4 regions of the Streptomyces sp. NPDC033216 genome follow, and region 1 is predicted to be linked to each of the others. Evidence: riboswitches for the same ligand, from Rfam matches in the RefSeq annotation. Region 1 holds a riboswitch; each other region holds the start of a gene.
The links. Region 1 has a riboswitch for cyclic di-AMP ahead of ACZ5Y0_RS30565 (M23 family metallopeptidase). Riboswitches for the same ligand answer to the same signal wherever they lie in the genome.
Positions count from the first base shown of each region.

Region 2: it holds a riboswitch for cyclic di-AMP, as region 1 does, so the genes downstream of both, ACZ5Y0_RS16030 (M23 family metallopeptidase) here and ACZ5Y0_RS30565 (M23 family metallopeptidase) in region 1, are expected to answer to the same signal.
Region 3: it holds a riboswitch for cyclic di-AMP, as region 1 does, so the genes downstream of both, ACZ5Y0_RS28965 (transglycosylase SLT domain-containing protein) here and ACZ5Y0_RS30565 (M23 family metallopeptidase) in region 1, are expected to answer to the same signal.
Region 4: it holds a riboswitch for cyclic di-AMP, as region 1 does, so the genes downstream of both, ACZ5Y0_RS07230 (M23 family metallopeptidase) here and ACZ5Y0_RS30565 (M23 family metallopeptidase) in region 1, are expected to answer to the same signal.

Region 1 covers NZ_JBVIQK010000023.1:77,213-82,705, forward strand. Annotated here, with positions in the region: gene ACZ5Y0_RS30550 (MarR family winged helix-turn-helix transcriptional regulator) at 1-425, opposite strand, end outside; gene ACZ5Y0_RS30555 (dihydrofolate reductase family protein) at 561-1,700, shown strand; tRNA gene ACZ5Y0_RS30560 (tRNA-Met) at 1,766-1,839, shown strand; cyclic di-AMP (ydaO/yuaA leader) riboswitch at 2,156-2,313, shown strand; gene ACZ5Y0_RS30565 (M23 family metallopeptidase) at 2,323-3,339, shown strand; gene ACZ5Y0_RS30570 (PrsW family intramembrane metalloprotease) at 3,505-4,923, opposite strand; gene trmB (tRNA (guanosine(46)-N7)-methyltransferase TrmB) at 4,975-5,493, opposite strand, start outside.
Region 2 covers NZ_JBVIQK010000007.1:118,735-124,227, forward strand. Annotated here, with positions in the region: gene ACZ5Y0_RS16020 (M16 family metallopeptidase) at 1-582, shown strand, start outside; gene ACZ5Y0_RS16025 (M16 family metallopeptidase) at 579-1,967, shown strand; cyclic di-AMP (ydaO/yuaA leader) riboswitch at 2,235-2,403, shown strand; gene ACZ5Y0_RS16030 (M23 family metallopeptidase) at 2,417-3,172, shown strand; gene ACZ5Y0_RS16035 (GntR family transcriptional regulator) at 3,360-4,052, shown strand; gene ACZ5Y0_RS16040 (HPr family phosphocarrier protein) at 4,303-4,584, opposite strand; gene ACZ5Y0_RS16045 (bifunctional acetate--CoA ligase family protein/GNAT family N-acetyltransferase) at 4,763-5,493, shown strand, end outside.
Region 3 covers NZ_JBVIQK010000020.1:106,943-112,435, forward strand. Annotated here, with positions in the region: gene ACZ5Y0_RS28950 (glycosyltransferase family 2 protein) at 1-345, opposite strand, end outside; gene ACZ5Y0_RS28955 (GNAT family N-acetyltransferase) at 433-1,506, opposite strand; gene ACZ5Y0_RS28960 (HAD family hydrolase) at 1,752-2,576, shown strand; gene ACZ5Y0_RS28965 (transglycosylase SLT domain-containing protein) at 2,687-3,169, opposite strand; cyclic di-AMP (ydaO/yuaA leader) riboswitch at 3,175-3,355, opposite strand; gene ACZ5Y0_RS28970 (CocE/NonD family hydrolase) at 3,441-5,493, opposite strand, start outside.
Region 4 covers NZ_JBVIQK010000003.1:120,016-125,508, reverse strand. Annotated here, with positions in the region: gene ACZ5Y0_RS07240 (SIMPL domain-containing protein) at 1-515, opposite strand, end outside; gene ACZ5Y0_RS07235 (SGNH/GDSL hydrolase family protein) at 630-1,448, opposite strand; gene ACZ5Y0_RS07230 (M23 family metallopeptidase) at 1,886-2,893, opposite strand; cyclic di-AMP (ydaO/yuaA leader) riboswitch at 2,898-3,055, opposite strand; gene ACZ5Y0_RS07225 (tyrosine-protein phosphatase) at 3,658-4,455, shown strand; gene ACZ5Y0_RS07220 (DUF6126 family protein) at 4,480-4,602, opposite strand; gene ACZ5Y0_RS07215 (helix-turn-helix domain-containing protein) at 4,599-5,228, opposite strand; gene ACZ5Y0_RS07210 (aspartate aminotransferase family protein) at 5,305-5,493, opposite strand, start outside.

The DNA.
Region 1 (5,493 bases):
GTGAAGATCTCCTCCAGCTGCCCCACCTGCTCGGGCGTGAGCCGGTCGAACAGCAGGCTGCGTACGGTCTCGACATGGCCGGGCGCCGCGTTCTCCAGGATCACCACGCCCTCGTCCGTCAGGACCGCTACGCTCCCGCGCTTGTCCCGGTGGCAGTCCTCGCGCCGCACCAGCCCGTCCTTCTCGAGCCGCGTCACGGCGTACGTCAACCTGCTGCGGGTGACCTTCAGGCGCTCGGCGAGGTCGGTCATGCGCAGCCGCCGCTCCGGGGCCTCGGAGAGACTGGCGAGGATGGAGTAGTAGGCGTGGGGCATGCCCGCCTCCTGCTGGAGCTGCCGGTCGATCGCGTCCTCCAGGAGCAGGTATCCGGCGACGTACGCGCGCCAGGCGCGCTGCTCCTCGGGGGTGAGCCAGCGGGTTGTCATGCGCCCAGTGTAGGTTTGTTTAAAACTTGAACCAAGCTGATCGCCGTTCCCCCCGTTCCCCGGCCCCTGACCCCGGCCCCTGACCCCGACCCCGGCCCCTGACCCCGATTCCCGATCCCGGAGAGAACCGCGCCGATGCCGTACCCGTACGTCCTGCTGTCCGCCGCCGTCTCCCTCGACGGCTATCTCGACGACACCGGTCCCGACCGGCTGCTGCTGTCCGGCCCGGCCGACTTCGACCGGGTCGACGAGGTGCGCGCATCCGTCGACGCCATCCTGGTCGGGGCCGGCACGATCCGCGCCGACAACCCGCGCCTGCTGGTCAACTCGCCCGCCCGCCGGGCCGCCCGGGTCGCCGCCGGCAAGCCGGAGTACCCCCTCAAGGTGGCGGTCAGCGGGACCGGCGAGCTGGACCCGGCGGCGCGGTTCTGGCACACCGGCGGTGACAAGGTGCTCTACACGACGGACGCCGGCGCGGACAGCGCCCGCGACCTCGGCCCGACGACCGACGTCGTGGCGCTGGGCGCCGGCCTCGACTGGCGCCGACTCCTGGAACACCTCCACCACGTACGGGGCGTGCGGCGCCTCATGGTCGAGGGCGGCGGCACCGTCCACACGCAGCTCCTCCAGGAGGGTCTCGCCGACGAACTCCAGCTCGTCCAGGCCCCGCTGTTCGTGGGTGACCCGGACGCGCCCCGGCTCTTCGGACCCGGTGGTTATCAGGGTGGACGCCTGCGGCTGGTCGGGACGCGGCGCATCGGGGACGTGGTCCTCACGTCGTACGAGCCCACCGCACCCGGCACCGGTCCGCTCCCGGTCGCCGCCGACCGGCACTGGCTGGCCCTCGCCTGCGAGCTGGCCGCAGCCTGCCCGCCGTCGCGGACCGCGTTCAGCGTCGGCGCGGTCGTGGTGGCGGGCGACGGCACGGAGCTGGCGCGCGGCCACTCCCGAGAGGCGGGCGACCCCGTCGTCCACGCCGAGGAGGCGGCCCTCGCCAAGATCGACGCCGCCGACCCCCGGCTGGCCGGCGCGACCGTCTACAGCAGCCTGGAACCCTGCGCCCGACGCGCCTCACGGCCGGCCCCGTGCGCCCGGCTCATCCTCGACGCGGGCGTGCGCCGGGTGGTGACGGCCTGGCGCGAGCCGGACACCTTCGTCACCGACGCCGACGGGAGCGGCCTGCTGGCCGCCGCGGGAGCGGACGTCGTCGTACTTCCGGAGTACGAGCAGCAGGCGAAGGCGCCGAACGGTCATCTGCTCCGACGGACCCCCTGATCGCCCCCCAGGTCCGACCGTGGTTCTGGGCGTCCCCCGCATGGCGTAGACTGGTGTCACACCGACGCGGGGTGGAGCAGCTCGGTAGCTCGCTGGGCTCATAACCCAGAGGTCGCAGGTTCAAATCCTGTCCCCGCTACTCAAGGCCGAAGGCCGGAATCCTGATCATGGGATTCCGGCCTTCGGTGCGTTCGGGGCCTGCCCCCTGCCAGGCCCGTCACGTTCGGTGATCGCTCGGGAGCCCTGTGCATAACATCTGAGTCACCATCAAAACCCGCGGTGACTCCTGAGGTTTCGCGACGGGCAGTCAACTCGCCCGCTTTTCACCGATCCTGGGGCCAAAGTCCAGGCCAGAAATGTTGTTGATCAAGCAGAACAGCTTGGAATCCCGTGCCCGGGTCTATTAACGTTCGATAACGCAGCGCGGTCGTCCCAGCCGGCACAAGAGTCGGCTCCGTGCGCACGCGTCGAATCCCGCAAGGGAACCGGGGAACCACCAACTTGGGGTGAATCGCGCCTAAGCCGCCGTACAGTCACGGCCGGTATACGCGCGTAGGAGACCTTCCTGCTCCGAACCCGTCAGCTAACCCGGTAGGCGACGGAAGGAAAGGAGTACGCCCGCGTGGCGTCCAACCGGCCTGCCCCAGAAGCCCCCACCGTGCCCAGCCAGCAGACCTTCGGCTACGGCGCCTACCGCAGCGATGAGGGCCCCTGGGAGGAATGGAACCCGACAGCGGACTCCATTCGCCCGGTGCGCGGCAAGCACCGCGTCGCCAAGCAGCGCGGCGGCCTCGCCCGCAGCTCCACCGTTCTCGGCGTCGGTGTCATAGCCGCCGTCGGCGGCGCGGGCATGGCCAGCGCCAACACCGGCAAGTCGCCGGTCTCCATCTCCATGCCGGACCTGCCCTCAGTGGGTTCCCTCATCTCGGACGACGACACCTCCGAGGAGGCGGCGCCCGCGCTCAGCACCTTCGGTGCCGAGACCGTCGCCGTCGACAGCGCGGCCGACGCCGGTGAGGCGCTGCGCAACCGGATCATGGCGCAGGCCGAGTCCCAGCAGACCCAGGTCGAGACCAAGGCGCAGGAGGCAGCCGAGGCCGCCGCGGCCAAGGCCGCCGCGGACGCCGCCGCCAAGGCCGAGAAGGAGGCCAAGGCCAAGGCCGAAGCCGCCAAGAAGAAGGCCGCCGAGGAAGCGGCGAAGAAGGCGGAGGCCGAGCGCCTCGCCAAGCTGGCCAAGCAGTACACGCTGCCGACCTCCTCGTACACGATCACCTCGACCTTCGGTCAGGCCGGCGCCTACTGGTCCTCCGGTTACCACACCGGCCTCGACTTCGCCGCACCCACCGGCACGCTCATCAAGGCCGTCCACGGCGGCACCATCACCTCCGCCGGCTACGACGGCTCGTACGGGTACAAGACCGTTCTCACCCTCGACGACGGCACCGAGGTGTGGTTCGCCCACCAGTCCTCCATCAGCGTCAGCGTCGGCCAGAAGGTCGCCACCGGCGACATCATCGGCCGCGTCGGCGCCACGGGCAACGTCACCGGCGCCCACCTCCACCTCGAGGTCCACCCGGGCGGCGGCGGCACCGGAATCGACCCGGCCGCGTGGCTGCGCGACAAGGGGCTCAGCCTCTGAGATCTCCCCGGGGGGACCGTGACCGGACCCCCCGAGGTCTTCCGGGAAGTGTCACGGGGGTCGGTGAGGTCTACGCCCGGATGTTTCCCGGATGTTCGTGGACCCTGGCCGGAGCCGCCCCGTGGGCGCCTCCGGCCAGGGCGTTGTCATCACGGCCCGCACCGCTCAGGACTGGTGCGGGCTGGACTGGATGTGCTGGACGTACGGGTACGGCGAGGCGTACGGGGTGTACGCGGCCTGCGGGTGGGGCCAGGTCTGTCCGGGGTACCCGTAGTAGCCGGTCGGGGGGTGCGTCACCCCCATCGGGTACCCGAGCCCTGGCCCGCCGTACACCCCGTGGACCGGCCGAGGCGCGGGCGCGGCCAGCCGGGACGCGTGCTCCAGCGCCGGCCGGGCCACCTCCTTGCGCCGCCACAACTCGTTCAGCAACTCCCGTTCCCGTGCGACGAAGTCGGCGCCGCCCCGTCCCTGGCGCCCGCGGTGCCGCAGGAACGCCAGAGACGTGGCGTAGGCCTCGTACTGCGCCACCTCCCGAGCCGCGGGCCTGCCCAGGTGCCGTCGGGCGTACTGCCGGGCCAGCCTGCGTGCCCGCATCGAGCCGAGGGCGTACGGCTCGGCCGGGCTGAGCCAGCCGGCGGCCGTGTAGGCGGGCAACTCGTCGCGCACGGTGCCCAGCTCCCGCTGGCGCGTCCACACCACCAGCCAGGTCAGCACCCCGAACGCGGGCACCATGAACGCCCCGTACACCGCGAAGAAGCCCCAGTCGCCGAAGGTCGCCGAGCCGTTCCACAGGGCGTGCATGAGCATCGCGAGCAGCAGGCCGCACAACGGGAGCACCACGCGCCGCACCCGCTGGTGCTCCCCGGACAGCGCGGCGACGCCGAAGCCTAGGCCGGTCAGGACCGTGAACAGGGGATGCGCGAACGGCGACATGACGACGCGCACGAAGAAGGTCGCGACGGTGACGGAGGCGATACCGCCGCCCCCGGTGAGCTGGTCGGTGCCGAAGGCGTTGCCGAGGTAGAGGATGTTCTCGGTGAACGCGAACCCGGTGGCGGTCGTCCCGGCGATCACCACCCCGTCGACGATCCCGGTGAAGTCCCGTCTGCGGAACAGGAACACGAGGAGGACGGCCGCCGCCTTGGCGGACTCCTCGACGACGGGCGCGATCACCGTGGCACCCAGGGTGTCGGCGTGGGCCGGGTCGGCCGTCGCCGTCGCTATCCAGCGCACCGCGAAGCTGTTGGCGACGATCGCTATCAGCGCCGCCGCGCACGCGCCCCAGGAGAAGGAGAAGACCAGATTCCGCCAGGGGCCCGGTTCCACCCGGTCCAGCCAGCGGAAGGCGGCCATGAGAAGCGGCACGGGAAGTATCGCGAGCCCCAGTCCGACCAGGAACCCCTCCGTGCCCGTCTGCTCACGGACGAGGGCGAGGATCACCAGCCCCGACAGGGCGAGCAGCGTGATCAGCGCGCCGTAACGGACCCACTTGTGCTGCCACCAGTGCGCGTGCCGCAGCACACCGCCCCCGGCCGGGCCGCCGGGGTGCGGGGGAAGCGGTGGGAACGGGGAACTGGTGGCCACGGCATCGACCCTAACGAGGGAGAGGACGGTGGTGGAGGGGATTACGGCCGGTCAGTGATCCCGGCGACCCTCGTGCTGTACGCGGCGGAAGAGCAGGTCGTTCACCACATGACCCTTGTCCAGTCCCTGTCCCTCGAAACGGGTCAGCGGCCGGAAGCCGGGGCGCGGCGAGAAGCCGCCGTCCGCCTGCGTGTTGACGAAGTCGGGGTGTGCGGTGAGCACCTCGAGCATCTGCTCCGCGTACGGCTCCCAGTCGGTCGCGCAGTGCACGAGCGCGCCCGCTCTCAGCCGGGTCGCGGCGAGGCCGAGGAACTCCGGCTGGATGAGACGCCGCTTGTGGTGGCGCTTCTTGGGCCAGGGGTCGGGGAAGTACACCCGCACGCCGTCGAGGGAGTCGGGGGGGAGCATCTCGCGGAGCAGGATGATCGCGTCACCGTTGCCCACGCGGACGTTCGTCAGGCCGCCCTGGTCCGCGAGGTTGAGGAGGTTGCCCTGGCCGGGGGTGTGGACGTCCACGGCCAGGATGTTCGTCTCCGGGTCGGCGGCGGCCATCTGGGCGGTCGCCTCGCC
Region 2 (5,493 bases), on a different contig from region 1:
GTCCCGGCCCGTGCCCTGATGGCCGCCTACCGCCTGCCGCAGGACGGCACACGCGCGTGCGACGCGGTCGACCTGGCGCTCACCGTGCTCGGCGGCGGCGAGTCCTCCCGCCTCTACAACCGCCTGGTCCGCCGCGACCGTACGGCGGTGGCGGCCGGCTTCGGCCTGCTGCGCCTGGCCGGCGCGCCCTCCCTGGGCTGGCTGGACGTCAAGACGTCCGGTGACGTCGAGGTGCCCGTCATCGAGGCGGCCATCGACGAGGAGCTGGCCCGGTTCGCCGAGGAAGGCCCCACGGACGAGGAGATGGAACGCGCCCAGGCCCAGTTGGAGCGCGAGTGGCTGGACCGTCTCGGCACGGTCGCCGGCCGCGCCGACGAACTGTGCCGGTACGCCGTCCTGTTCGGTGACCCGCAGCTCGCCCTGACCGCGGTCCAGCGAGTACTGGACGTCACCGCGGAGGAGGTCAAGGAGGTCGCCAAGGCCCGCCTGCGCCCCGACAACCGCGCCGTACTGGTCTACGAGCCCACCGAGCCCACCGAGAACACCGCCGACGAGGACGAGAACGAGGAGGCGGCCCAGTGACCGAGCTCGCCGCGATGGACTTCCACCCCCAGCCCCGCGCGGGCGAAGCCAGGCCCTGGGCGTTCCCGGCACCCGCGCGCGGCATGCTCGACAACGGCCTGACCGTCCTGCACTGTCACCGCCCCGGCCAGCAGGTAGTCGCCGTCGAGGTCATTCTCGACGCGCCCCTGGACGCCGAGCCGGCCGGTCTCGACGGCGTCGCCACGATCATGGCGCGGGCCTTCTCCGAGGGCACCGACAAGCACTCCGCCGAGGAGTTCGCCGCCGAGCTGGAGCGCTGCGGCGCCACCCTCGACGCGCACGCCGACCACCCCGGCGTCCGCCTCAGCCTGGAGGTCCCGGCCTCCCGCCTGGCCAAGGCCCTCGGCCTCGTCGCGGATGCCCTGCGGGCGCCGGCGTTCGCCGACAGCGAGGTCGAGCGCCTCGTCCGCAACCGCCTGGACGAGATCCCGCACGAGCTGGCCAACCCCTCCCGGCGCGCCGCCAAGGAACTCTCCAAGGAACTGTTCCCGGCGACCGCGCGCATGTCGCGGCCGCGCCAGGGCACCGCGGAGACAGTCGAGAAGATCGACTCCGCCGCCGTACGCGCCTTCTACGAGAAGCACGTCCGTCCCGCCACGGCCACCGCCGTCGTCGTCGGCGACCTCACCGGGCTCGACCTCGACGCGCTCCTCGGCGAGACCCTCGGCGCCTGGACGGGCTCCACGGCCCAGCCGAGTCCGGTGCCGCCGGTGACCGCCGACGACACCGGACGGGTCGTCATCGTGGACCGCCCCGGCGCCGTCCAGACGCAACTGCTGATCGGCCGCATCGGCGCCGACCGGCACGCGCGCGTGTGGCCCGCGCAGGTGCTCGGCACGTACTGCCTCGGCGGCACTCTCACCTCCCGGCTGGACCGCGTCCTGCGCGAGGAGAAGGGCTACACCTACGGCGTGCGCGCCTTCGGCCAGGTCCTCAGGTCCGCGCCGGACGGTTCGGGCGCCGCGATGCTCGCCATCAGCGGCTCCGTCGACACCCCCAACACCGGTCCCGCCCTGGAGGACCTGTGGAAGGTGCTGCGCACCCTCGCCGAGGGCGGCCTGACCGACGCCGAACGTGACGTCGCCGTGCAGAACCTCGTCGGTGTGGCACCCCTGAAGTACGAGACGGCCGCCGCCGTCGCGGGCACGCTCGCCGACCAGGTCGAGCAGCATCTGCCGGACGACTACCAGGCGACGCTGTACCAGCAGCTCGCCGCGACCGGCACCGTCGAGGCCACCGCGGCGGTCGTGAGCGCCTTCCCGGTGGACCGCCTGGTGACGGTCCTGGTCGGCGACGCGGCCGCGATCAAGGCGCCGGTCGAGGCCCTCGGCATCGGTGAGGTGAAGGTCGTCCCCGCCGAGTAGCAAGGCGAAGGGGGAACGCGAAGCGGGATCGCCGAGTAGGAACGCGATGTGGCGACGCGGAGCGGCAACCGCGACGCCACGCGCGCGCAGGGAGCCCTGGTTGACGGATGTGTCACCAGGGCTCCCTGATGTCCGATTTGAGAGAGAGGCTGCCTGTCTGCCCTGTGGCATGCGCTACAAAAGCCGCGTTCCGTTTGGGTATTGACGACCCCCGCGTCTACTTTCAATCGGGCTGTTCGTCAGGCAGTGCGCCGCGCCCGCGGCACCGGACAGTCATCGCCGAGTCCCCGCATGGCGCGAGCCAGGGGAGCCGGGGACCCAATGAGGCAGTCCCTGGGGTGAATCGGACGCCCGCGCGTGTGCGCGAGGGGGTCCGTAGGAGACCTTCCTGCTCCGAACCCGTCAGCTAACCCGGTAGGCGAGAGGGAAGGAAAGGACCGCTCAACTTCATGGCGTCCACTTGCGCCACCGGGAAGCACCGTCGTCCCAGCCGGATGAAGCGCACCACCGCCCGCGTGGCGGGCATCGCGGCGCTCACCACCACCGGCGTCATCGGCACCGTCGCCTCCAGCCCCGCCCTGGCCGCTGAGACCCCCGTCGAGCAGACCGGCCTCATCCCGGTCGTCGCCGTGGGCGACACCGTCGCCGAGCGCATCGACGACCAGGCCGCCGCCCAGAAGCAGGCCGCCGTGGTGGAGGCCGAGCGCAGGGAGGCCGCCGCCCGGGCCGCGGCGAAGGTCGAGGCGGAGCGCGAGGCCAGGGTCCGTGCCGCCCGCGCGGCCGAGCGCCAGCGCCTGAACACCTTCGTCTCGCCGATCAGCGGCTCCTACGTCTCCACCGGCTACCGGTCCGGCGGCTCCCTGTGGTCCTCCGGCAGCCACACCGGCATCGACTTCCACGCCTCCACCGGCACCCCCGTGCACGCGGTGGGCCTCGGCACCGTCGTCGAGGCCGGCTGGGGCGGCGCCTACGGCAACCAGGTCGTGATCCGGATGAACGACGGCACGTACACCCAGTACGGCCACCTCTCGTCCATCGGAGTCTCGGTGGGCCAGAAGGTCGCCCCGGGCCAGCAGATCGCCCTGTCCGGCGCCACCGGCAACGTCACCGGCCCGCATCTGCACTTCGAGGCCCGCACCAGCGCCGAGTACGGCTCGGACATCGATCCGGTCGCCTACCTCCGCCAGCACGGCGTGCGCATCTGACGACGTTCGGCGCAGAACGTGATCGCCCCGGCCCTCGTGGCCGGGGCTTTCGTCGTTTCACGGAACGTGCTGTCAAAAAATATCCCTGGATTCCGGCCCCCCATCGGAAATTCCCGCTGATTGCAATAGAGTCACGGAGCACACGTCAATCGTCGACGTTTCACGGTGATTAAGGCGGAGGTCGGTCATGCGTATTCCGGCGCACTCGGTGTGCACGGCCATCCGGGACGACATCGTCGCGGGTGTCTACGAGCGCGGCAGCCGCCTCACCGAAGAACTCCTCGCGCGCCGCTACGGCGTCTCGCGCGTCCCCGTCCGGGAGGCCCTGCGCACGCTGGAGGCGGAGGGCTTCGTCGTCACGCGGCGGCACGCGGGCGCGTGCGTCGCCGAACCCTCCGAGCGGGAGGCCGCCGACCTGCTGGACATGCGCATGCTCCTGGAACCGCTCGGCGCCGCCCGGGCCGCCCGACGACGCACCGAGGGGCATCTCAAGGTGCTGCGCGGCCTCGTCCGGCTGGGCCAGGAACGTGCCAGGCGGGGCAGCGGCGAGGATCTGCGCTCCCTCGGGGGCTGGTTCCACGAGACCCTCGCACAGGCCTCCGGCAGCCACGCCCTGACCTCGACGCTCACCCAACTGCGCCACAAGATTTCCTGGATGTACGTGGTGGACGCGCCGACCAGCCCCGTGGAGTCCTGGGCGGAGCACGGCGCGATCGTGGACGCCGTGGCGCGCGGCGACGGAGAGCGCGCGCGGGCCGTCACGGCGCTGCACGCCGAGCGCGCGACCTCCGCGCACCGGCTGCGCTTCTCGGGCGGTCACCGCCGGGACCGTGTGAGGACTTCGCAACACGTCGTAAACATGTCCGGCCTGCGGCATTAACACAAGGGCCGTATACAAAGAAGGCAATTCGGCGGAGGGGCGTTTCCGCTGCCCTTTTCCGACGTGCCTCCGCATTTGAGGCGGCGCGCCCTTCCCGTGTCGCTCGCGTGCTCTTCGCGGGTCCGCGCATGATTTCCGGCCCGCCTCCGAAAATGTCACCCGGTGCCGGAAACAGCGGCCGGAAACAGCGGAGCCGCGCCACCCGGAAGCGGGCGACGCGGCTCGGTACCTGCTGTGGGCGACAGTCGGCTCAGACGGTCTCGGGCAGCTCCTCGAGACCCTCGGCGACCAACTTGGCCAGCCGGTCGAGAGCGGCGTCCGCGCCCTCGGCCTCGGAGGCGAGGACGATCTCCTCGCCGCCCTGGGCGCCCAGGCCGAGGACGGCCAGCATGGAGGCCGCGTTGACGGGGTTGCCGCCCGCCTTGGCGATCGTCACCGGGACGCCTGCGGCCGTGGCGGCTCGGACGAAGATGGAGGCGGGGCGGGCGTGGAGGCCCTCGGCCCAGCCGACGTTGACGCGGCGCTCAGCCATGTGATGCTGCCCTTCACTGTTTCAGGTTGTCTAGACCAGTGTTCCACACGTGAAGCGTGGGAGGGACGGCCCGTGTGTCCCGTCCCCTACGGCCGTCGGATCGCGGCCTCGATCCGACCTCCGTCCCACCACAGACTGCCTCGCGCCGTTGTCGTACGCGAGCCGTACGCTGGGCCCCATGCAGAGCGCGTCGGACCGCCACGAGTACCCCGCCCACTGGGAGGCCGACGTGGTGCTGCGCGACGGCGGCACCGCACGCATCCGCCCCATCACCGTCGATGACGCCGAGCGCCTGGTCAGCTTCTACGAGCAGGTGTCGGACGAGTCGAAGTACTACCGCTTCTTCGCGCCCTACCCGCGACTGTCCGCGAAGGACGTCCACCGCTTCACGCACCACGACTTTGTGGACCGGGTGGGACTCGCGGCCACGGTCGGCGGCGAGTTCATCGCCACCGTACGCTATGACCGCATCGGCGCCGACGGCATGGCCGCCACCGCGCCCGCCGACGAGGCCGAGGTCGCCTTCCTCGTGCAGGACGCCCACCAGGGACGGGGCGTCGCCTCCGCCCTTCTCGAACACATCGCGGCCGTCGCGCGCGAGCGCGGCATCCGACGGTTCGCCGCCGAGGTGCTCCCCGCCAACAACAAGATGATCAAGGTGTTCACGGACGCCGGCTATACACAGAAGCGCAGCTTCGAGGACGGCGTCGTCCGCCTGGAGTTCGACCTCGAACCCACCGCACGCTCCCTGGCCGTGCAGCGTGCGCGGGAACAGCGCGCCGAGGCCCACTCCGTACGGCGGTTGCTGGCGCCCGGATCGGTCGCCGTCATCGGCGTCGGCCGTACCCCCGGCGGCGTCGGCCGAAGCGTCCTCGGCAACCTCCGGGAAGCAGGCTTCACCGGAGACCT
Region 3 (5,493 bases), on a different contig from region 1:
CCGGTCGGCGCGTTCACGGGTGGCGACCACGACGCTGGTGAACGGGACGGTGACCCCCGTGGGTGCCGGTGCCGGTGCCGGTCCGGCGTCCGCGTGCCGCTGGGCCAGTGCGGTGAGGACCGCCCTCGGGTCGGCGCCCTGCGGCACCCGCCCGAGCAGCGTGGCGACCGGCCGGCCACCCCTGCGGACCAGCAGGAACACCTCGCCGTGCGTGACGGGCGGGCTGCCGGGGCCGGGTCTCAGCACCCCGCCGCCGCCCGGTCCCAGTTCCAGTTCGGCGACCTGAACCGGCTCGATCGCGAGGAACCTCTGAATCTCCTGCCGTACGCGTGCCGCGTGGGACACGAGTCCTCCCCCTCCACTGGCCTGGAACCCGCCGCCGGAACCCACCGGAAACGTGTCGGGAACCGGTCGGAACCCGACAGGAACCCCTCAGGACCGGCGCAGCCGCCCGACACCCTTCAGCGCCCGCTGGGCCGCCGCCGCGAGCCGCGGCCGACTGCGCACGAAGTGGTGCGCTCGGCGCGAGGGCTCGCGGCTGAGCCAGTAGAGCGCGGCGCCCGCCCCCGGACGCGTCCACGCTCCTTCGTACACGGGCAGTTCGCCCGTCTTCAGCGAGTCCTTGTACGCGGCGGCCCCCCGGCCGAGGTCGAGCAGGCCGATGCCCTCGGCGGCGGCAGCCTCGGCCATCCGCAGATGCAGCACCAGACCGGGCGAGTATTTCGCGAACTCCGGGTCGTAGGCCGGGAACCAGCAGGCCAGGACGCTCGTCGAGCGCAGCCCGAAGTGCGCGGCGATCGGTTGCCCGCCGGCGTAGAGGACGGACAGGGTGCCGGAGCAGTCCGGGCCGCGCGACTGCGAGGCGAGCAGCTGCACGAGCCGCGTGATCCAGTCCTGCGCGAACCGGTCCCGGCGGCCGGTCCTGCGGTACTGCGCGGACTTCCACGCCATCAGCGTGCGCAGCGCGGCCGGATCACGCTCGTCGAAGACGAACCGCAGGTCACCGACCTGGCGGCCGAGCCGGCGCTCTTTGGCGAGCGTCGTCTTCACGAATTTCGGCGACTGCGCGCGCAGGACGGACTCGTACGTTTCGTAGCCCTTTTCCACGTCGATGACGTAGGACGTGTACTCGGCCGCCGCGTGCGGGACGAGCAGCTCCTGGTCCGCCTCCAGATTGTCGAAGGCGAAGCTCGACAGGGCGCAGGCCCGCAGGAGTTCCTCCGCGTTCAGACCGAGACCCCGGCCGAGGACGGCTCCCTGGGAGTCCGAGACGCCGTACGCGAGGGCGCGGCCCTGACCCAGCCGGCCGCGCTCGTGGGGCAGGAAGCCGACCGGCTCGCGCCCCTCGTACACCACCGCGACGCGCGCACGGGGCCGCACCCGGCCCACGGCGTCGGTGAACTCCGGTTCCATGAACGGGTTGCGCGGAGCCGTCGACGCGGCGCGCAGCGCGCGCCACCGCTCCCGTTCCCCCTCGCCGAGATCCTCCGGCTTCAGCACACGAATACGTCCGCTGCTCAACCTGACCCCCCGATCAAGTCCCCCCTGGACTGTCTGGACGGTACCGCCCCAGGCACTACGGGCGGTAGGTAGCGGACCATGTTGTTGCCAACCGGTGCATAGGCCTTCAACGTCCCTGTACCCGGCGTTGCGGTAGAAAACCGTTTCTCGTGTGAACGGTGCGGAAGGGGAAGGAGCGGGCGCCGAACGGGAAGCGAGTCGGGGGCCGTCGGGGTCCGTATTCTCTGATCATGGCCGCACCCTCCGCATATGCCGCGCGCTGCGCGTACTCCCTCGTCGCCACCGACCTGGACGGAACGCTGCTGCGCGGCGACGACACCTTCTCCGACCGGTCGCTCGACGCGCTCGCGAGGGTGGCGGCCGCGGGCGCCCGCCACCTCGTGGTGACCGGCCGGCCGGCCCCTCGCGTACGGCCGCTGCTGGAGATCCTGCGCGGCCGGGGGCTCGCGGTGTGCGGACAGGGCGCGCAACTGTACGACGTCGGAGCGGACCGTCTGCTGTGGTCGGTCACCCTGGACCGGGACCTGGCCGAGACGGCGCTCGGCAAGATCGAGGCGGAGGTGGGCGAGGTGTACGCGGCCGTCGACCAGGACGGCGTCGACGGGCTCACGCTGATCGAACCGGGCTATCTGATGCCGCACCCCACGCTGCCGGCCCTGCGCGTCGGAGCGCGCGAGGACCTGTGGTGCGAGCCGATCAGCAAGGTGCTGCTGCGTCATCCCACCCTGTCCGACGACGAGTTGGCGGCGACGGCCCGTTCGGTGGTCGGCTCGCTGGCCGGCGTCACGATGTCCGGGCCGGGCACGGTGGAGCTCCAGCCCTGCGGAGTCACGAAGGCGACCGGACTGGCCCTGGCCGCCGAGCACCTCGGGCTGCGGCCCGAGGACACGATCGCCTTCGGCGACATGCCCAACGACATCCCGATGTTCGACTGGGCGGCGCGCGGTGTCGCGATGGCCAACGCCCATCCCGAACTCAAGGCGGTGGCCGACGAGGTCACGACGTCGAACGAGGACGACGGCGTGGCCGTCGTCCTCGAGAGACTGTTCCCCTAGTTCCCCCGGGTTTTGCTGAGTTTTCCTCGTTCACTGGGTTTTGTTGAGTTCCCCTGGTGCCCCTGAGGTCCTCTGGTTCCTTGGCCCTCCAGGGGCGGGGCGGCTGTCTGTCAGTAGGCGCCGAAGACGTTGTCGATCGAGCCGTACCGGTGCGCCGCGTAGTTGCAGGCGGCGGTGATGTTGGCGACCGGGTCGTACGGGTCGTAGGCGGTGCCGGCCACGTGGTACGCGGCGAAGGTGGGGTCGATGACCTGGAGCAGGCCCTTGGACGGGATGCCCGCGGCCGCGTTGGAGTCCCAGAGATTGATGGCGTTCGGGTTGCCCGAGGACTCACGCATGACATTTCGGTAGATGCCGTTGTACGTGCCCGGAATGCCCTTCTCGGCCATGATCGCGAGGGATTCGCGGATCCAGCCGTCCAGGTTGTTGGCGTACCCGGCCGAGGTGGTGGCGGCCGTGGTGGCCGAGGCCGTGGTGGCCGCGGAGGCGCTCGTCGAGCCGATGAGCGGAAGGGTCAGCACGGCGGCGCCGGTGGCGGCGACGGCGAGGGTGCGGGCAAGGCGGGTGCGGCGGTGCTGGACGGCAGCAGGCATGACGAAACGTTCCTCTCCGGCGCCTGCGAGGTGAGCTGTCGGGTTCGGGCTGGAAAGTGCCCGGCCGGCCGCCGTAGGGGTACGGCGACGCGACTTCACCCCGAGCCGGTCCGGTACGTGCGTGACGTACGGCTCGGCGACTTACCTGGGTCCCCCGCTCCTGCCGTGCGTGAGTGTCGGTCGATGGGGTGCCGGGCGGCGGCAGGATTAGGCGTCTGCCCGACAGGCCGGGAACGTATGCGAGAGCGCATGTCCGGAACAAGTGCCGGATTCACAGATGGCCCCTATTGACCTTGATCAGAGGTTTGATCCTTCTTGATCCTTTTCGTGCGCCGGACGTCAACTTGCCGATGGGCAAAGCGGAATCACAACTTCCGGTCCAGGTTGCCCGCGTGGGGGCGACGTGAGCCAACTCACCAGCGTCCACAAGAAGGGTAAAACGGGCATTGGACCCCAAGTCTCTTTTAAAGGGGCGTGCGTGGGATGTGCCTGTGCCAGGTCGGTGGAACACCACCTCGCCGCCCTCCGTGCACACCACCTCGTCGGTGGCGACGAAGTCGCTCTCGTCGCAGGTGACCTCGGAGCGGGTGCGCACGCTCGTGTCCCAGCCCCGCTCCGGGCGGCGCAGCCGGATCGTCCGGTCACAGCGGACCTGGGCCGACAGGGGCTCGCGCTCGGCGATCGTGTACGTCGTCAGCCCCTCCTCCGTGTACTCCAGGCCGTCGGGGTACACGCGGGTGCCGGCGTCCGGCGGGGCGACCTCCAGCTGCCACGCGCCCCCGGCCGCGTCCCGCACCACGCGCCGCTCGGGACGCGGCTCGTCGAGCGTGACGGGGAAGCTCACTCCGAGCGGCGGCGCCTGCTCGGGCTCCTCGAAGGAGGGGCCGGCATCCGCCTCCCGGACCCGCACCGGCAGCTCCAGCGCGCTGCCCGCCGGATCCACGGTGAATCCCGCCGCCGACTCCGGTCCGGGCCAGACCCACGGCCAGTAGGCGGAGGAGAGGGCCAGACGGACGCGGTGGCCGGCTGGGAAGGCGTGGCCGGTGGGGGTCAGGGCGAGGGTGACCTCCCCGCCCGCGGTGTGTGTGCCCCGGAGTTCCAGGACGCCGCGTGCCACGAGGGTGGCGGAGCCGTCCGGTGCCACGTCGCAGATCCTCGCGACCACCTGGGCGTGCGGCGCCTCGCACGTCAGCCGCAGCCGCACCCGGGGTTCGCCCAGCACCCAGGTCTCCTCACCCACCGGAAACTCGAAACAGACCGAGCGCCCGTCCTCCTCGCGCTGGTCCGGCGGGAGATCGCCGTCGTCGCCACGGGGGAGAAGACGGCCGGCGTCCACGCCCGTGTGCAGGAGGGAGCGCACCAGGACCGGGGCGCCCCGGAGGGCGTACCTCAGGACGCTCGCGCGAGGGGAGGGCCAGGCCGGCTCGCCGATCCAACGGCCGGGTGGGCCGCCGTCCGCCGCGGCCGACGGGTGGGCGCCGCGGACGTACGCGCGCAGGAGCGGGTCGGACAGGACGCCGGTGTCCCTGCCCTTCAGCCAGTGGTCCCACCAGCGCAGGGTCTCCTGGAGGAAGCCGATCGCGGGGCCGGGGTGCGGGACGTGGTCGGGGTACCGGTGCGGCCACGGCCCGACCAGGCCGCGCACCCGGTCGGGCGGGAGGTGCTCGACCACCCCGAGGACCGCGTCGGGGTACGGGTCGTACCAGCCGCCCACCGCCAGGACGGGCACGCCGGTCCCCGGCGCGTCGCGGACATCGCCGTCGACGGCGCGCGGGACCGGCCGGGTGGGGGCGGACGGCTCGACCCCCTCCAGGCGCCGGAGCCACATCTCCCGCCAGGCGTCGCCGACGTGCTCGGGGTCCGGCGGCAGGCAGAGGACGGCAAGCCGGGCCTCCGCCGCCTCGGTGTGCGGCGGGTCGGCAGGGAGGGCGGAACCGGCGGAACCGTTCGGGCGTCGCACGCCGTCGTCGTGGTGGCCGTCCGCACAGCAGACGGCGACGACCGCCCTGAGCGGCTCGGGTGCGAGGGCCGCCACCCGGAGGGCCTGGACACCGCCCCCGCCGATGCCGAACATGCCCACCGTGCCGTCGCACCACGGCTGTGCCGCCAGCCACGCGACCACGGCGAGCGCGTCGGCCTCCGGGCCGTCGGCCGTGGCCCCGTCCGCCGCCCCCGCCGTTGCCGCCGCACCCGTCGTTCGGGCGGAGGGTCCCGTCGCCGGGGGTGCGGTGTCGGACGGTCCCGCCGGTGGGGGTGCGGCGTCGGCCGGCGCGTCCGGTACGCCCTCGCTGTTGCCGTGGCCGCGCGCGTCCACGCGTACGGAG
Region 4 (5,493 bases), on a different contig from region 1:
CGGCCCGCGTCCCCGGCGGCGTCGGTGATCGCCTGGAGGACCGCCCCGGTCCTGCCCACCTCACGGACCACCACCGAGAAGGCCTGCGCCGCCTGGTACCCCCTCAGCCGGGAAGCGCCCTCAGGGTAGTCGTGGACCGGGGTCACGGAGACGTTCTCGGTACGGATGTCGGGCTCGGCCACGCCCTGGCGGCGGACGGCGTCGAGCAGGGCGGTCGCGGCCCGGGACTGCGTGTCCAGCGCAGTCCGCGGGGTCTCGGCCGTGGCCTCGACGACGGCGCCGACGACCGCGAGGTCGGGTCGGGCGCTCGCGGCGCCCTCGCCGGTCACGGTGACGGTGGCGGGGCCGGGCACGACCACCGCCCCGGCGGGCCGGGCGGCCGCGTGGGGCGCCGCGACGGCCGGCAGCCCGAGGGCGAGCAGCGTCACGACGGCCGCGGCGACGGCGCGCGACGCCCTGCCGGACGTACCGGCGAACAGGGCAGTGGAGGCGAGAGGCGTGCGGGAGCGGGGCATGCGGTCATCCCAGCATCCGGAACGGGCCCGGCGAGGGCACCACTCCCGCGCGCTCACCTCACTGGTCGAGCGACCGGCAGAGGCCCGGGAACCGCCGGCCGCACCCCCTTCGGGCTACGCCACCGCCGCGATCCGCATCTTGATGTCGTCGGGTGAGAGCGTGCCCTTGGCGGTCACGTGGTCACCCGACGACTCCCCGCGCAGCCGTCGCCCGATCCACGGGACCAGGTACTCGCGCGCCCACTGCACGTCGTCGCGCCGGATCTCGAGGGTGCCGCGCGGCTGGAGCCGCGGCCAGGGCTGCTCGGGGTCGGCGGGCACCGGCAGGCCGAGGACCTGACCGGCACGCAACGCCACGCGTGTGTGCCCCTCCGCGCCGAGGTGGAGCCGGTCGCCGTCCCAGGCCCGCCGGTCCTGGATGGACTTCAGGGACCACAGATCGAGGACCGGGCAGCCGTACCGGTCGGCGACCGCGCGCACGTGGCCGTTGTAGGTGGCGATCTTGCCGCGCAGATGCTTGAGCACGGGGACGCCACGGGTGTCGAACCCGGTCGTCACCATGACGGTGCCGACCGCGGAGGTCAGGGCCGCGATCGCCCGCTCGAAGCGTTCGGCGACCTCGTCGGGGTCGGTGCCGGGCCGGAGGATGTCGTTGCCGCCCGCGCAGAAGGAGACCAGGTCCGGCGCCAGCTCGACCGCTCGCGGAAGCTGGTCCGCCACGATCTGGTCGAGCAGCTTGCCGCGCACCGCGAGGTTCACGTACCTGAAGTCGCCTTCGGGCCGCCGGTCCGCGAGCAGCACCGCGAACCGGTCGGCCCAGCCGACGAACGCCCCGTCGGGGCCGCGGTCGCCGACGCCCTCGGTGAAGCTGTCCCCCACCGCCACGTACGACCCGATCGCTGAGCTGTTGTCATTCTTCGAATCGTCTGCCACAACCGTTCATGATTCACCTTCGAATGTGACCTACGCGACCGTAGGCAGGAGTTGACGGACGGTGAGATAAGCCACTCCTAAAGACTTGGCCAATCAGGGAATACGGCCGCCCTCGTTCGCGCCGACGCGAGACACCCCCGGAAGCCGCTGATCCGGACACGGCTCGGGATCGTGCGGTCGGCGAAGTGCCCGGCCGTGTGCGGCTTCGGCCCCACCGTCCGGTGCTGGAACGAGGGGCGGCTCGGCGTCGACGGCACCGAAGCCGTCGGAGACGGTGCGGACGTGGTGCGGCGCGGTCGCCACCGACAGCCACACCGGCGGCGGCAGCGGCGGCGACAGCCGCGGCGGGGGCGGCGGCGGAAACACCGAAGGCCGGACCCTCTGGGAGGGGGGTCCGGCCTTCGGTGGCGTGTCAGGCGGGGAATTCCAGCGGTACGTCAGCCGACGGAGACGCCGTGCGAGCGGAGGTAGGCGACCGGATCGACGTCCGAGCCGTACTCGGGACCGGTACGGATCTCGAAGTGCAGGTGCGGGCCGGTCACATTGCCGGTCGCGCCGGAGAGGCCGACCTGCTGACCGGCGGAGACGGACTGGCCGGCCGAGACGGAGAGCGAGGACAGGTGGGCGTACTGGGCGTAGAAGCCGTCGGAGAGCCTGATGACGACCTGGTTGCCGTACGCGCCGCCCCAGCCCGCGGAGACGACCGTGCCCGCGCCGACGGCCTTGAGCGAGGTGCCGGTCGGGACGACGAAGTCGACACCCGTGTGGTAACCGCTGGACCACATGCTGCCGGCCATCTTGTACGGGGTGCCGACGGTCGCACCGGCCACCGGGAGGGAGAAGCCGGTGGCGGCGGTGGTGCTCCCGGCGGCCTGGGTGACGGACGCCTTCGACGGGGACGACTTCGACGCGGACGACTTCGCGGAGTCCGAGGAGGACGACTTCGCGGAGGAGCCCGTGGACTGCTTCGACGAGGAGGACGAACCGGACGATGCGGACGGCGACTTGGTCGTACCCGTCGCGCCCCTCGTGCCGGTCGCGGCCCGCTCGCCGATCGACAGCTTCAGGCCCGGGTGGATCAGCGACGGGTCGTCGCCGACGGCCTCGCGGTTGTCCGCGTAGAGCCGGGTCCAGCCACCGCTGACGTTCTGCTCGTCCGCGATCTTCGAGAGGTAGTCGCCGGACCGCACCGTGTAGGTCCTGGCGGACTTCGCGGACTTCTGCGCCACGGGAACGGCCTGAACGGCCTCTTCCGAAACGGAGGAGAGCGAGGAAGCGGCGGAAACGGGGGAAAGCGACTGCGCCGCCGACTGGGACGGCGCGGCGTGCGCACCGGTGGCCCCTATGAGCGGGAGGGCGAGCGCGGCGCCGCCGGTTCCGGCGGCGGCGATGGAACGGGTGAAGCGCTGGGGCTTCGGACGGCGGTGCTTACCCTTGGCGGGCATGACGAATTCCTCTCCGGCGCCTACGAGGTGAGCTGTCGGGTGCGGACTGGAGATGTCCGGCCGCGCCGAGGCGCGGCTTTACCCCTAGCCGTTCCGGGAACCGGAACAGGCGGTACTGCCTGTGGGTCCCCCGCTCCTGCCGTTCACGGGTGAGTGTGCGGGCTCCGGGCGGCGGCAGGATTGGGCGTCCGTCCGGATTGGTGTGGAACGTAAGCGACCGAGACGCACAGGGACAAGCGAAGGTTGTACTCCCCGTGCCATTGGCTTGATCCCCTGAGGGGACTGCCCGTCACCCTCCGTGGATTGAGATGCCGGCTTTCCCATTAATTTCCTTGAGAAACAGCCGTATTACGTGAGCATGACGAACGACTCAGGGTCACGAATATGACGCTGATCACGTGACGGTCCCCCAGAGTCTCCTATTCCACAGCGAGTTGGAATGAAGGATCCAATTCGGACAGAACTCCCACATGTGACGCAGACGGATAACCATCGCATCAAGGTCACCAGGCGGCCCGGTGCGCGATCCATGGCGCGACACCATCGCACCACGGCGGACTTCGCCCGTTTCACGGCATTCGTACGTCGCTGTCGGATCGAGCCTGCCCGCCCCGAACCCGGCGTCCCCGCCGGCCGTCCCGCGACCGCCGAAGGCCCTTGTGGAGGACCGTTTGCCCCGGGCATCCATGTCGTATGGTCGAGGAAATGTTCCGGTGGCCATGCCGAGCCGCGCCTGCCGGGACCGAGGACCGGGAGGAGCCCCCGTGACGCAGCAGATCCCGTCGACCGAGCCCCAGCTGGCCGGAGTGCGGAACTTCCGTGACGTGGGCGGTCTGCCGACCGTCGACGGCCGGCGGGTACGCCACGGCGTGCTCTTCCGCAGCGGGCATCTCGCGCACGCCACCGACGAGGACGCCGCGTTCCTCTCCTCGCTCGGACTGCACACGGTCTTCGACTTCCGCAACGCGGCGGACCAGAAGCTGGAGGGCCCGGACATCGAGCTGCCGGGGGTGCGCAACGTGAACCTGCCGCTCTCCGACCCGGCGGACGGTTCCGAGTTCTGGAAGATGGTCCGCGACGGCGACATCGACCTGCTGCGCGAGATCCTCGGCGACGGCAGGGCGGCCGGCCGGATGATCGCCTCCTACCGCTCGATCGTGAAGGAGCGCACGGGCGAGCACTCGCTCGTACTGCACTCGCTCGCGGAGGACAGCGTCCCGGCGCTGATGCACTGCGCGGCGGGCAAGGACCGCGCGGGCCTGTCCATCGCCGTGACGCTGCTGGCGGTGGGCGTGGAGCGCGAGGCGATCCTGGCGGACTACCTGGAGTCCAACGCCAAGCACCGCCGATACAAGGTACGCCGCAGCGGCACCTCCGCCGAGACGTACTCCCCCGAGGTCATGGAGCTGCTCAGCCCCCTCTTCGACGCCCGCGCCGAGTACCTCACGGCCGCGTTCGAGACCATCGAGGAGACCTGGGGCGGTGTCGACGCCTACCTCGGGCAGGGCCTCGGTCTGACCCCGCGGACCCGCGAGCGGCTCCGGGAGCGTCTGCTCGACTGAGGTGGCACGCTCGGTGCCCCGCGTCTACTGCTTGGCCCCGATCTCGAACAGCAGCCAGAGGAACCCGGCGAAGACATGTCCCACCGCGATGTAGATGATCAGCCGGATCCACAGGCTCCGAGGGAACTTCTCCTCCATGTCGGTCATGGCGTCTCTCCAGGGGTGGGGCCGAGGCACAGCGCGGCCGTCGGGCTCTGCAACAGGGTGTGGACGAACAACAGGTCGACACCGTCGGGGTCCTGCGCGGCGATGCGGTGCGGGGTCAGCGAGTCGAAGTGCGCGCTGTCGCCGGGCCCGAGCAAGTGGGTGGTGTCGCCGAGGCGCAGTCGCAGCCGTCCGCGCAGGACGTGCAGCCACTCCTCACCGGGATGCACCCGCACGATGTCGCCCTGTGAGCCGTACGGCACCTGCACGCGCAGCGCCTGCATGCCCCGCCCCGGAGCGCCGGACTGCCGGTAGGTCCAGCCGCCCGCATGGGTGGGCTCCATGTCGGCGGCACGCACGACGGCGTCCCGGTCGGCGACCGTCTCGCCGAGCAGTTCGGAGACGGTCGTACCGTAGACACGGGCGAGCGCGAGCAGCATCGGCAGCGAGGGCTGGCGCTGCCCGGTCTCCAGACGGGACAGGTGGGCCGGTGACAGTCCGGCGGCGCGGGCCGCGGCCTCCAGGGTGAGGGAGGCACGACGGCGCAGGGCGCGCAGTCGCGGCGCGACGACGCCCAGGTCGTGGGCCGGCCCGGGCTCGGACCCGGGCTCTGAGGCTGGGTGGCTCATGCCTCCATTCAGCCCGGAAATTGCCCCTGCGGCAAGTTGCTTGCCTCAGAGGCAAATCCGGGGCGGACGTGAACATCTACCGGTCGGCCACCGCCTGCTTGATCAGGGTCCGTCCGAAGTCCCAGACCAGCCCGCCACCGTTGTGCGCGTCGTCCATCACCTCGGTGAAGGCGTCGACGAACCGGTCCACCTCCCGCTCGCCCACGACCAGCGGCGGGATCAGCTTGATCACCTCCAGGTGGTCGCCGGACACCTGGGTGAGGAT